DNA from 3 places in the Sphingobium sp. B2D3C genome. Region 3 is predicted to be linked to each of the others. Evidence: predicted binding sites of a transcription regulator. Region 3 holds the regulator's gene; each other region holds the start of a gene.
The links. The regulator LexA, encoded in region 3, represses DNA repair genes until DNA is damaged. The targets are predictions, from matches to a motif close to GTTCCNCNCTTGTTCT.
Positions count from the first base shown of each region.

Region 1: a site for LexA is predicted at 2,118-2,133, ahead of M2339_RS02380 (putative DNA modification/repair radical SAM protein). Genes of this name have one in related genera too.
Region 2: a site for LexA is predicted at 3,435-3,450, ahead of uvrA (excinuclease ABC subunit UvrA). Genes of this name have one in related genera too.

Region 1 covers NZ_JAOQOK010000001.1:525,456-529,912, forward strand. Annotated here, with positions in the region: gene M2339_RS02375 (UdgX family uracil-DNA binding protein) at 1-877, opposite strand, end outside; gene M2339_RS02380 (putative DNA modification/repair radical SAM protein) at 874-2,115, opposite strand; gene purC (phosphoribosylaminoimidazolesuccinocarboxamide synthase) at 2,305-3,084, shown strand; gene M2339_RS02390 (glutaredoxin family protein) at 3,134-3,913, opposite strand; gene M2339_RS02395 (MerR family transcriptional regulator) at 3,982-4,386, shown strand; gene M2339_RS02400 (sensor histidine kinase) at 4,391-4,457, opposite strand, start outside.
Region 2 covers NZ_JAOQOK010000001.1:2,180,630-2,185,086, forward strand. Annotated here, with positions in the region: gene M2339_RS10140 (hypothetical protein) at 1-136, opposite strand, end outside; gene M2339_RS10145 (TauD/TfdA dioxygenase family protein) at 516-1,433, opposite strand; gene M2339_RS10150 (hypothetical protein) at 1,555-1,929, opposite strand; gene M2339_RS10155 (Crp/Fnr family transcriptional regulator) at 2,092-2,859, shown strand; gene M2339_RS10160 (hypothetical protein) at 2,895-3,257, opposite strand; gene uvrA (excinuclease ABC subunit UvrA) at 3,458-4,457, shown strand, end outside.
Region 3 covers NZ_JAOQOK010000001.1:949,114-953,570, forward strand. Annotated here, with positions in the region: gene M2339_RS04355 (ComEC/Rec2 family competence protein) at 1-1,617, shown strand, start outside; gene lexA (transcriptional repressor LexA) at 1,642-2,346, opposite strand; gene M2339_RS04365 (bestrophin family protein) at 2,472-3,368, opposite strand; gene M2339_RS04370 (GFA family protein) at 3,562-4,050, shown strand.

The sequences.
Region 1 (4,457 bases), 420 kb from region 3:
AGGTCGAGATGCCCTCGGCAATCTCGTTGAGGGACGTCGGGGGCGGGCGCTGGAAGGGATCGGCGCCCTGATCGACCATCTGAGTCTCGCGGGCCTGCGCGCCGGCGATCAGAGACGGGATCAATGCGGCCTCTGGCAGGTTCTTCCAGTAGCGTCGAGGCATTTCCTTCACCATCATCGCCACCTTGAGCCGCGCGGGGTTGAAGATGGAGGCATAATAACGCTGCCAAAGCCCTTCAATCTCGTCTTCGCCCGGTGCATCGCGAGGGTCGGCGCCCGGCCCCTCCGCAAGCTGAGCGCCATCCCAGTGCAGGCTGAGATCGGGTGTCAGGATGGACCAGCGCTGGCTCGCGAACCGATTGAGGAAAAACGGGGCATTGGCGCGCACGATGGCATGATCCGGCTCGAACCAGGCCACGTAGCGGTCCGTTCCATCGGGATCGTGGGCCAGCCGGAACCGCACGAACGCGCGCATCTTGTGGATGTCGCGGCGCACCTGCCGCTCCAGTTGCGTCAGGGCATGGACATCGGCATCGCTCGTCTTTTCAAGCAGGTGCGGATCGCATTGCAGGCGCCACAGCAGGCGATACAGCAGCGCCAAACGTGTATCCGAGCTGTGCAGGATCACCTTGCGGGCCAGCTCGATGAAGCGCTTGTTGGCCGTGACCGGGCGGAGTGATGCAGCCGGTTGAGGCGTGTCTTTGGACGCGAACAAATCCGGCGCGCTGTCCGATGCCGCTGCCCAGCGAATATGCTCCGGAGTGACGCCCTGCGAGACCCAGGCGCGGGCCAGATCGCGCCATGTGTCGAAATCATGGGCATCTTCCAGTTCGGCGTTGACCAGCGCCGGCTGGTCCGAGAGCGGGGCCGACCTCATCCGAACAATTCCATCTGTCGTGGCGGCGGCGCGAGCCGGGCGCGCAGGTTTGCCGTGTCGATCAAGCCTGTCGGGCGCCAATCGGCCGTGACGATGAATGGCCGCAATTTGGTGACCGTGCGGGTCAGCCGGGCGAGATCATCCAGCCGGAGACGATGATGGCGGCGGGCTTGCAGGATGGCAGCCACCGCCCGCGTGCCCAGTCCTGGCACGCGCAACAGCTTCTCGCGCGAGGCCAGATTGATGTCGACCGGAAAATCCTGCCGGTGCCGCAAGGCCCAGGCCAGCTTGGGGTCAATGTCGAGCGCCAGCATCCCGTCATCGTCGGTCGCGGTCTGCACCTCGCTGGTCGAAAATCCGTAGAAGCGGATCAGCCAGTCGGACTGATAGAGCCGATGCTCGCGCATCAGCGGCGGTCGCTTGAGCGGCAGGACCGCGCTGGCATCGGGGATCGGGCTGAAGGCGGAATAATAGACGCGGCGCAGGCGATGGCGGTCGTACAATTCGCTGGCCCGGCCGATGATCTGCGTGTCGCTGGCGCCATCCGCGCCGACGATCATCTGGGTGGATTGTCCTGCGGGCGCGAACATCGGCGCATGCTTGAAGCGTTTGCGCGCATCCTTCGCTTCGATCATCGCCGAACCTAGCCGCGCCATGGCCCCTTCGATCTGCCCGCCATTCTTGTCCGGCGCCAGATCGGTCAGGCCGCGATCGGTCGGCAGTTCGACATTGATCGAGACGCGGTCCGCCCACAGGCCCGCTTGCTCGACCAGCGCGCGATCGGCCTCGGGAATGGTCTTGAGGTGGATATAGCCCTTGAAGCCATGATCCTCCCGCAAGGCACGGGCGACCTCGATCAGTTGCTCCATCGTATGGTCGGCGGACTTGATGATGCCGGAGGAGAGGAACAGGCCCTCAATATAATTGCGCCGGTAGAAGTTGAGCGTCAGCTCGACGACTTCCTGAGCCGTGAAGCGCGCCCGGCGTACATTCGAGCTCTTGCGGTTGACGCAATAATGGCAGTCGAAAATGCAATGATTGGTGAGCAGGATCTTGAGCAGCGAGATGCAGCGCCCATCCGGCGCATAGGCATGGCAGATGCCCATGCCTTCAGTTGAGCCGATCCCCTTGCCATCGCGACTGGTACGCTTGGCCGTGCCGGACGATGCGCAGGAGGCATCATATTTCGCGGCGTCCGCAAGGATCGCCAAGCGGTCCGTGATCGTCTCCTGTTTCATTTGTTCTTTATATGTTCTTGCGGCTGGGGCGGCAAGTACCGAGCAGGCCAACGTGGCTCGGTTCGTCTGAAAATTGCACTGCCATGTGCCTTGCGCTATGCGCTGGGAAGAGCCCCGGTGTCCGCTGATCCTCGCTGATTCGCGCCGCCGGGGCCTTGATTTTTACAACTGATGAGTAGGCACCCGCACATGTCCCGTCGTCGCCAGATTTATGAGGGCAAGGCGAAGATCCTTTATGAAGGTCCCGAGCCCGGCACGCTGATCCAGTATTTCAAGGATGACGCGACTGCCTTCAATGCGCAGAAGAAGGGGACGATCTCCGGCAAGGGCGTGCTGAACAACCGGATTTCCGAGCATGTCTTCACGCTGCTCGCGAACATCGGCGTGCCCACCCACTTCATCAAGCGGCTGAACATGCGCGAGCAGCTCATTCGTCAGGTGGAGATCGTGCCGATCGAGGTCGTGGTGCGCAATGTCGCCGCTGGCTCGCTCTCCACCCGGCTGGGCATTGAGGAGGGCACGCAGCTCCCCCGCACGCTCATCGAATATTATTACAAGGATGATGCGCTCGGCGATCCGCTGATCACCGAAGAGCATATCGCCTGCTTCGGCTGGGCGAGCCAGGAAGAGATGCACGACATCGCCGACATGGCGATCCGCGTAAACGACTTCATGAGCGGCTTGTTCGCCGGCATCGGCATCCGTCTGGTCGACTTCAAGCTGGAGTTCGGCCGCATCTGGGATGGCGATTTCTCGCGCATCATTCTGGCCGACGAGATCAGCCCCGATGGCTGCCGGTTGTGGGATATGGCCACTAACGAGAAGCTGGACAAGGACCGCTTCCGCCGCGATCTGGGCGGTGAGGTCGAGGCCTATCAGGAAGTCGCGCGCCGCCTTGGCCTGCTGCCCGAGGGCCTTGAGAACGACGTTCTCGATCTGGAGAGCCACCGCAAGAAGCGCGGCAAGTAAGAGACGGTTCGGGCCGGGCGCTGAACAGCGGCGCCCGGCAACCGCGCCTTTACATCGGCGCGCCGGGTAGCACCCAGGCATTGAGGCCCATCCACAGGGCCATGGCGACCATGAACAGGTCTTCGGTCAACGACACGAAGCCGAGCGGCACATTGGTCCCGCCGCCGACGCAGGCACATTTGAGGCTGCGTTTCTCCACATAGACGGCCTTGTAGATAGACACCGCGCCGATGCCGCCGATGAACGCGGCGACTGGTACCGAGAGCCAGGGCAGGGCCCCCGCGAGCATCAGCACGCCGGCGCCCAATTGGGCGAACGGATAGATTGAGGCATAGGGCACCCATTTGCGGGCCAGCAGATCATAGCCCAGGAACATGGTCGCGAACCGATCCACATCCTGCAGCTTGAGCATCGCCAGCAGGATCATCGTCACAGAGATGAAGCGCTCGAGGGTGAGCAGGCTGAGCAGCGGCGCGGCCGTCAACAGATCGATCGTCAGCGCGATCAGCGCCGCTACAGCGAAGACGACCAGAACAGGGGTATAGCTCGTCGCGTTCGGATCTTTGACGCTCAGGCCCAGGAAGCGGCGCAAGTCATCATGGCCACCGATCCGCTGAGCGTCGATGAACACCTGCGGCGTGGTGGTCACATAATGCTCGGCCTTGAAGGCCTCCTGCTGTTCGCGCGTTTCGATCCAGCGGTCGTCGACGTCGAAACCTTTGCTGCGCAGCAAATGGAGCGCCTTGAGGCCATAAGGGCAGATGTGGCTCGGCATGACCATCCGATAGAGAACGGCCTTACGGCTGCTCGTGGCACGGGGTTCAGGCATTGACGCTCATCCTTGCTGAGAAGTCCATGCACCCCATATAGGGTCTGTACCATGGTACGGAGTCAAGCATGGCGGCGATGAGCATTTCGGGTCTGGCGAAAGCCGGCGGTGTGGGGGTCGAGACGATCCGCTTCTATCAGCGCAAGGACTTGCTCCCCACGCCCGAGAAGCAGGCCAGCAACGACCTGTCCGGGGGCATAAGGCGCTATGGAGAGGAGGATGTCCGGCGGCTGCGCTTCATTCGGGCGGCGCAGCAGGCAGGCTTTACGCTGGAAGAAATCCGCACGCTTTTGTCGCTCGATGCGGGGCAGGATCGTGCCCGCGCGCGCGCCTTGGCGGAAGAGCGGCTGGTCCAGCTCGATGAGAAGATCGCGCAACTCGAAGCGGCCCGCGCCTCGCTGCGCCAGTTGGCGCGGACCTGTGCCCGTTCCGAAGAAGGGCCGTGCCCGATCTTGCAATCCTTCGGCGTGTGAGGCCTTATCCGGCCGGCAGGCGCAGGCGCACCATCAGGCCGCCCAGATCCTCGCTCTCGTCCAGCGTGACC
Region 2 (4,457 bases), 1.2 Mb from region 3:
CCATGGGCGCGCCGCGATGGAAGGCGACATCGAGAGAGCGGCGGATGTAACGCTGCGTTGCAGCCGGGAAGGAGGCGAACTCGCGCAGTTCCGCGAGGGTTACGGCCCCGTCAGTCGGCTTGGAATGCTGACCCAATGCTGCCTCCATCATTTACGTTTCGGAGACTATGCCCTGCCTGGTTACCGGCAGCTTAAGCCTCCGTTGTGCAACGTTCACATGGAATCAGATTATCTTGTGCGACGCAACAGGATTTTTCCGCAGCGGCATTCAGTTTGCCGAAAAATTCGGAAATCCGTTGTAATTCTGTATCTATTTCGCGAAGCATCGGCGGAACAAATGATGTTGCATCGCAACATGAAACGAAGAAGCTAGAGTCCGGTCGCGGCCCCCGCCAGCCACCGGCCTGTGTTTCTTTGCCCTCGTTCCCCCGATAGTAGCCGCTTGGCGCCACAAGGCAAGCAGACCGACGCGTGCAACGAATGCCCACGGCTGCGGGAAGGCCCGCAAATGGAGATCAGGCCGCTGCGGCGCCCTTCGGCGAAATCGGGGGCGCAGTCCGGAACAGCTCGCCGAACGGATCGTCCTCGACCTCCGGTGCCGGCGCTTCCCGCACGGTGGCGCGGCGCATGTCGCGACGCTCGTTCCAGTCGAACTGGCCGCCCTTATGGAACACGGCGAGATTGTCCCAGATCACCATGTCGCCGACGGCATAGTCGACGCTGATCGCATATTGGTCCTGCGTCGCGAAATTGTTGAGATAATCGATCAGCTCGCGGCTCTCTTCCCAGCCCCAGCCGACGACGCGATAGCAATGCGCGCCGGCGTAGATCATCTTGCGACCCGAACCCTTGTGAACATGCACCAGCTTGTGGACTGGCCGGTGACGCGCCTCGATATCCTCGCGGCTGATTTCGGCGCCGCCCTGCTTGCGCGACCACCAGAGGCTGTGCTCGCATTCCAGATTTTCGATCTTGTCCTTCACGTCCTGCGGCAGGTCGTCATAAGCCGAGCGTGCATCGGCAAACCAGGTCGGCCCGCCCGACGGCGGCACTTCCACGGCGCGGAGCATGGAATAGGACGTGCGCAGATCCATGAAGCTGCTGTCCGTGTGCCAGATCTGGTCGCCCTTGCGATAGGTCGTGGCGCCCGGATCCCAATTGATCTCGCCCTGCGCATTCAGATTGCCGGCGTTGAACAGGAAGATGCGCGGCCGGCCCTCGCGGGGCGGCAGGCTCTCCAGATGGCCGAAATTGCGTGCGAAGGCGATCTGCCCCTCATCGTCCAGCCCGGTGTTCCGGTAGACGGTCACGCCCCAGCGATCCTGCTGAGCGATCAGCTCGGCGATCGTATCCGCATCCAGCGGCTTGCTGATGTCCACGCCGGAAATTTCGGCGCCGAAACGGGGGGTGATGGGTGTGGCCGTGATCGTCATCAGTCTATCCTGCTCCTGAGGAGGCCGATAGTAGCACAATCATTAGCATGGTCAAGTATTCGCCACGCTCGGAATGCGCCCTGCTTCGCCAGCCTCGCGTCACGGCGATAGCGCGTTCCGCCTAGCTTTTCGAGGCTTTCATGCTGGCGAGAACCTCGCGCAGGGCGCTCAGCCCCGCCGGCTTGGGAAGCATTGGCCAATCCCTGGTGCCATCGCCCAGATAGCTGCTGTCCGGATAGCCGCTCATCACCACGAACGGGATTTTGCGCGCCTCCAGTTCCATCAAAACCGGCTCCGAGGTTTCGCCGCCCAGATTATAATCGACAATCGCGCCGGTGATATTGCCGCTTTCCAGAGCTGTAATCGCCTGGCTCACTGTGGCGACGGGATAGACTTCATCCGCCCCCAATTCGCGCAACGTCAACTCAAGGTCGAGCGCGATAAGCATTTCATCTTCAAGCAAAAGAACATTCAGCATCCCCGGTTCCTCGAACATTCAACGAGAGGCGCCGGCCTGCCCCTGCTACTGACCCTTTGCGGCCCGTTTACTATCATGAACGCGGCTCTGCGGTGCCTCTATGCGCGGTGAGTTGATGGATGTCTGTTCACTTTTGAACATAGATGGGAACTGCGGCGGGGGCTGATCGTTATGCATCGCATGCACGACATTGTCTCGCCCGGCATCGATCATAACAATCTGGTGGCAGCGCTGAACCCTGCCGATCTGGCGCTGATGGCCAAAGTGGCGCGCGTCGTGCGCCTCCCCACGGGCACGACCCTTTACGACCCCGGCGATACCGTGGTGGCCGCTTATTTCCCCCTTGGCGATGGGGTCGCGACTTTCCACGTGCTGATGGACGACGGTTCGTCGGTCGAGATCGCGATGGTCGGCCGTGAGGGCGCTGTGGGCGGCATCGTCAGCAGTGGGCGGCTGGCGGCTTACTCCCGGTCATGCGTGATGCATGGCGGCTATTTCGCCCGGTTCGATTCTGCGACGCTGGAGACGCTGAAAGCGAGTTCTCCCGCCATTCGCGATCTGCTCAGCCGCTATGCGGACTGTCTGCTCGCCCAGATTTTCCAGTCGGTCGCGTGTAACGCGGTCCACAGCCTGGAGATGCGGGCGGCCAAATGGCTGACGGCCGCTGTCGATCGCACTGGCAACAATCAAGTGATGATGACGCAGGAGGAATTCGGGTCCCTTCTCGGCATTGCGCGCAGCTATGCCAGCCGCCTGATCAAGAGTTTCAAGACCGACGGGCTCGTCCAGACCCGGCGCGGCTCGCTCGTCGTGCTGGATGCGGATCGGCTGCGTCAGCGCGCCTGTTCATGCAACGACATGGTGCGCACCCATTTCGATCACGTGCTGGCGGGCGTCTATCCAGACCCCGCCGAGCTTGAGCATCTGGTCCACAACGTCAGCCCCTAACGTTTGCCAGGAGCTGTCGCGCAGGAGATGGCCTCCTACTTTCTGGTCTTCGGCGGAAGTGGCGCGCATTTGGTCTTGTCGCCGGCCAGACAGGCCGCGACATCCGCTTCCCACTTCGCCCGCGCCTCGGCGGCCTGCGCCTGTTCGGCGGCGATTTCTGCATCCCGCGCCGCCAGCGCGTCGCGATAGGTCTGTTCCCGCGCGGCCTGCTCGTCGGCAATGGCTTTCTTCTGCGCTTCGAAATCGCTCATCTGCTGCGCAGCCAGCTTTGCCTGCTCGGCATGGAGCACACGCCGCTCTTCCTGCTCCTGCGGCGTGTCCTGCGCCAGCGCGACGGTGGCTGAGACCATCATGGTGCCTGCAAGGGTCGCCAGTCGTGCGTAACGTGCCAGGGTCATGTCGTTCTCCGTCGTCTGTCAGGCCGGGCATTCCACGCCACGGCCTGCTGGTACAATGATTAAGATCAAGACTCGATGCACGCGCAATCGCGCGAATGTCCGTCGGGCCATCTCGCATCTGGCCTCGGGCGATCCTATCTGTGCCTCTGGCTGAACCTTGCCGCTGGATTCCCTTCAGGAACAGAGATAGAACACCGCCCATGAGCCTTACCCATATTTCGGTGCGCGGCGCGCGCGAGCACAATCTCAAGGGCATTGACGTGGATCTGCCGCGCGATGCGCTGGTCGTCATCACGGGCCTCTCGGGCAGCGGCAAGTCGAGCCTCGCCTTCGACACCATCTATGCCGAGGGGCAGCGGCGCTATGTGGAGTCCCTCTCCGCTTATGCGCGCCAGTTCCTGGAGATGATGCAGAAGCCGGATGTCGAGCATATCGACGGCCTCTCGCCGGCCATCTCGATCGAGCAGAAGACCACGAGCCGCAACCCGCGCTCCACGGTCGCGACCGTGACCGAGATCTACGACTATATGCGGCTCCTTTGGGCGCGCGTGGGCGTGCCTTACTCCCCCGCCACCGGCCTACCGATCAGCGCGCAGACGGTCAGCCAGATGGTCGACCGCGTACTGGCGCTGCCGGAGGGGACGCGGGTCTATCTGCTCGCCCCGGTCGTGCGGGGCCGCAAGGGCGAGTATCGCAAGGAACTGGCCGAATGGCAGCGGGCCGGCTTCACCCGCGTGCGCATCGATGGCGAATTCTACCCCATCGAGGAAGCCCCCGCGCTCGACAAGAAGTACAAGCACGACATCGAGGTGGTGGTGGACCGCGTGGTGGTCCGCGAGGATATGGCGCAGCGGCTCGCTGAGAGCTTCGAGACGGCGCTCAAGCTGGCCGAGGGGCTGGCTTATGTGGATTTGGCTGAGGGGACGGTGGCGTCTCTCCTTAACCCCTCCCTTTCAAGGGAGGGGCAAGGGGTGGGTGCTGGAGATGGCGGCTCAATGCCGTCATCGGAAGTCACGGGCGCGACGCAGCAGCCCCACCCCAACCCCTCCCCTGAAGGGGAGGGGCTGAAAAAAGGTATGAAAAACGCCGGCATCCCGGCCAACCGCATCATCTTCAGCGAAAAATTCGCATGCCCGGTCAGCGGCTTCACCATTCAGGAGATCGAGCCGCGCCTGTTCTCGTTCAACGCGCCGCAGGGCG
Region 3 (4,457 bases):
GACCGCATTGCCGTCCGAGCGTGGCTAATGCCGCCTGCACCGGCTGCCCTGCCGGGCGCTTATGATTTTGCGCGGACGGCCTATTTTTCCGGCCTCGGCGCTACCGGGCGGGCAGTCGGCAAAGTGCAGCGCCTCGATGCGGCAACCGCTGGCGGGGATGCGCGCGCGACTCTCGCCCACCACATCGCCGCGCGGTTGCCGGGACCGGAAGGGACGATCGCGATCACGCTCGCCACGGGCAATCAGAACTGGATCAGTGAGGCGGATGCGGACGCGATGCGGCGCAGCGGGCTTGCCCATCTGCTCTCGATCAGTGGCTTGCACGTCTCCGCGCTGATCGGCGGCGTGATTCTCATCATGGTCAGTCTGCTTGCGCTTTCGCCGACCCTTGCGCTGCGCTGGCCGGTGCTGATGATCGCCGCCTGCGTGGGCGGCGCGGCGGGCATCGGCTACACTGTGTTCACCGGGGCGCAGGTGCCGACGATCCGCTCGTGCATTGCCGCTCTGCTGGTAATCGCGGGCATGGCTCTGGGCCGTGAGGCCATCGGGCTGCGCTTGATCGCGACCGGCGCGCTGATCGTGATGATCTTTTGGCCCGAGGCTGTCATCGGCCCCAGCTTCCAGATGAGCTTCGTTGCCGTGACCGCAATCGTGGCGCTTTACGAATATCCCCCCGCACGGCGGCTGTACGAGCGACGCGATGAGGGGCGGATAAAACGCTGGACCCGCAGCCTGGGTGCCTTGCTGGCGACCGGTTTGCTGGTGGAGCTGGTGCTGACGCCGATTGCCTTTGCCCATTTCCATCGCTCGGGCCTGCTTGGCGCTGCGGCCAATATGATCGCCATTCCGCTCACAAGTTTCGTGGTAATGCCCGCCGAGGTGCTCGCGCTGGTGCTCGATGCCGTCGGGCTGGGGGCGCCGGTCTGGTGGGTCGTCGGCGTGGCGCTCAAATTCCTGCTATGGATTGCGCATACTGTCGCCAGTCAGCCCTTTGCGACGCTGTCGCTGCCCGTCTCCAGCGGACTGGCCTTTGCGCTCGCCATGATCGGCCTCTTGTGGGTGATGCTCTGGCACACGGCGCTCCGCTGGTGGGGCTTGCCTCTGGCGGCGCTTGGGTTTTTCCTGACATTTCTGGCACCGTCCGCCGACGTGCTCGTCACCGCCGATGGTCATCATGTGGCCGTGCGTCTGGGCGACGGGCGCATGGCGCTGTTGCGGGACCGAAGCGGAGACTATGTTCGGACGACTTTGGCCGAGGCGAGCGCTTATGACGGCGAGTTTGCGTCTCTCGCGCAGGCGCCGGACACGCGATGCACGCGGGACATGTGCGCGATGACATTGCCGGGCCGTGCTGACCAGCCGCCGGTTCACCTGCTGATCAGTCGCTCGCGCCTGCTCGTTCCCTATCCCGAGCTGGTGGCCGCCTGCGCACAGGCTGATCTGGTGATCGCGGACCGGCGCCTCCCGCCCGGATGTGTGCCGCGCTGGGCGAAGCTGGATCGGCCAGCGCTGAGCGCTATGGGCGGCGCACTGATCCTGCTCGACAGTCGGGAGATCGTGCCGGGCCACGACCCGCGCGGCCGCCATCCCTGGATCGTGGGTACCGGCTCGCGCTAGAGCCGGCGCCCCATATCGCCCGTCTCAGTTATAGCGCCGCAATAGCCCCGCGAGCCGACCCTGAATGCGTACCTGCCGCGCCTCATAGGTTTGCGGCTCATGGTCGCGATTGGCGGGATCGAGCCGCACCTTGCGGCCGTCATGATGGAAATATTTGAGCGTCGCTTCATTCTCGTCGATGAGGGCAACGACGATCTGGCCGTCGCGCGCCGTCTCGGTCCGCTGGATCAGCGCGAAGTCACCGTCAAAAATCCCCGCTTCGATCATCGAGTCACCGGAGACTTCCAGCGCGTAATGATCGCCGGCGCCCAGCAATGCGGCCGGGACCGGCAGCATGGTGTCGCTCTCCATCGCCTCGATGGGAAGACCGGCAGCGATGCGCCCATGCAGCGGAATTTCGATCACGTCATTGGCGGCGATTGGGATGGTCCGCGCCGGCGCGGTGGTCGCCTTGCGCAGCGGGGTCACGTTGGTGGTCGCCGCCGGCTCTTCCGTCCGCTCCGCCACGGGCATACCATCGGGCAGTTTAAGGATTTCGAGCGCCCGCGCACGATTGGGCAGCCTGCGGATGAAGCCGCGCTCTTCCAGCGCGCTGATCAGCCGATGGATGCCGGACTTCGACTTGAGGTCCAGCGCCTCCTTCATCTCCTCGAAACTGGGCGAGACGCCACCCTGATCGAGATGCTGCTTGATGTAGCTGAGCAGTTGCTGTTGCTTGGCGGTCAACATGAGTGGTTCCCCAATATGGAACGGACGGAGAACGTTTAGGAAACGAATCGAGCCACGTCAACACGGATCGGCCAAATATCTCACGGTTTGGTGAGCTGCGTGTAGCCCCACGCACGGGCGAGCGATCAGGTCAGGATGTGCTGATCGGGCGCGATGGGTGCGGGGAGGTCGGTCGCGCCGAGGCGGGCGAGCATTTCGCGTTCGACCGTCCGTGTCATCGCATCGAGCGGCAGATCGTTAGGATCATAGCCGAACGGGTCTTCCAGCTGATCGCCCAAAGCATCCAGCCCGAAGAAGGTGTAGCTCGCCACCAGCACCGGAATGAGGGCCCACCAGCCCAGCGAACCAGCCAGGGCGAAGGGCAGCAACAGGCAGAAGACATAGGTCGTACGGTGGAGGATGAGCGAATAGGTGAACGGAACCGGCGTGCTGGCGATCCGTTCACAGGCCGCCTGCACATCGCTGAGCGCCTTGAGTTGGCCCTCGATGAGCGAGTGGTGGATGGGGTTGATCTGCCCGTCGGCTGCGAGGCGTAGGCAATGTGCGCCCATCTCATAAAGCACCGTGTCGGTCGGGTTCGGGGAGGTGCGCCATGGTCCATCGTTCACCCACCGGCCGATGGCGGCAGCCTCGTCGTGCTGACGCAGGCGGGCTGCAAGACCGTTGGTGAAGCCGCAGACGCCGCGGAGCAGCGGGGCGCGCTCCTCCTCAGGCAGCGAGGACGTGAGCCGTGCGAAGGAGCGGCTCGCGATGATCAGCGCACCCCACTGTTTGCGGCCCTCCCACCAGCGATCATAGCAGGCACTGTTGCGGAAGCTCATGAAGATAGAGAGCGACAGGCCGATCAGCGCGAATGGAATGCCGCTGATCTGCGCGAACAGCCCGGGCCAGGCGCGGGCCGCGAGAATGGCCGCGACACTGGCCACGGCGATGCCCGCCAGCCGATGCTGGATATGCGGCATGATCGTGCCGCGGTAGGCGAACAGCACTTCGAGCAAGCCAAGGCGGTTGCGAACGATCACGGGCGGACATCTCCTGCCAGGGCACGCGGCCACCGGACATGGGCCGGGCACCGGGCGCGCTCGCCATGCGGAGGATGCGCGCGCAGATCAAGGATTAAGTGGCCGCAAGGGGAAGCGCGCGATGGACGCTGAGGGAACCGGCGGGGAGGGCAGCGGTTCAGCTTGAGAGACGATCACAAGGGAGGACTGTGCCATGCCCCTCAAGCTCGAAGGTTCCTGTCGATGCGGCGCCGTGCGCTTTTCCGTCGACAGCCACGCGCCGGTGCCATTTCTGCGTTGCTATTGCTCGATCTGCCGCAAGACCGCCGGCGGTGGCGGCTATGCCATCAATCTCCACGCCGACAAGCGCACGCTCAAGGTGGAAGGCGAGACCGCCGTCTATCACGCTACGCTGGACGATGGCGAAGGCGGATGCCGCGTCAGCACCGGCGAGCGACACTTCTGCCCCGCCTGTGCGAGCGCGCTCTGGGTGTTCAGCCCGGAGTATCCCGACCTGCTCCACCCTTTCGCTTCCGCGATCGACAGCGATTTGCCCAAGCCGCCGTCGCTGGTGCACATGATGCTCGGATCAAAGGCGAATTGGGTCGAGCCGCAGATCGGGTCGGATGACCAGTGCTTCGACGGCTATCCAGACGAGGGGCTGGAAGACTGGCACCGGGCGCATGGGCTATGGATTGAGTAGGACGGTTCGGGCGGGACGCTTCCAGAGGCGGTCATCAGGCTGGGTTGACGGTGAGAACGTCAGCTATCCGGTGCGGCTTAAAAATACCTGCCTGTCCGGATACGGCGCCGTTGCGGACATTCACTTTGCGTAGAAATTCCGGTTCCGAGGGTCGCCCGCAGCAGGGAAATTGTTTTCTGGAATGCAACTCTGCACAGCCTTGCGATGGATTGCAGCCAACGCCCGACCATTCAGCTTGTATAACCTAACGCTCGTTCGATCCCCCGAAGGAAAAACATCCACTACGATATGCTGCGACCTGTTCCTGTACCGCAAAGCTTTAGCCGGTGAGGAGGGTGAACGGACATGGGCCAGTGCCAATCGACCACTGTAGTTCTTTCCCAAACAGAAGCTCAGGCTTTCGACAT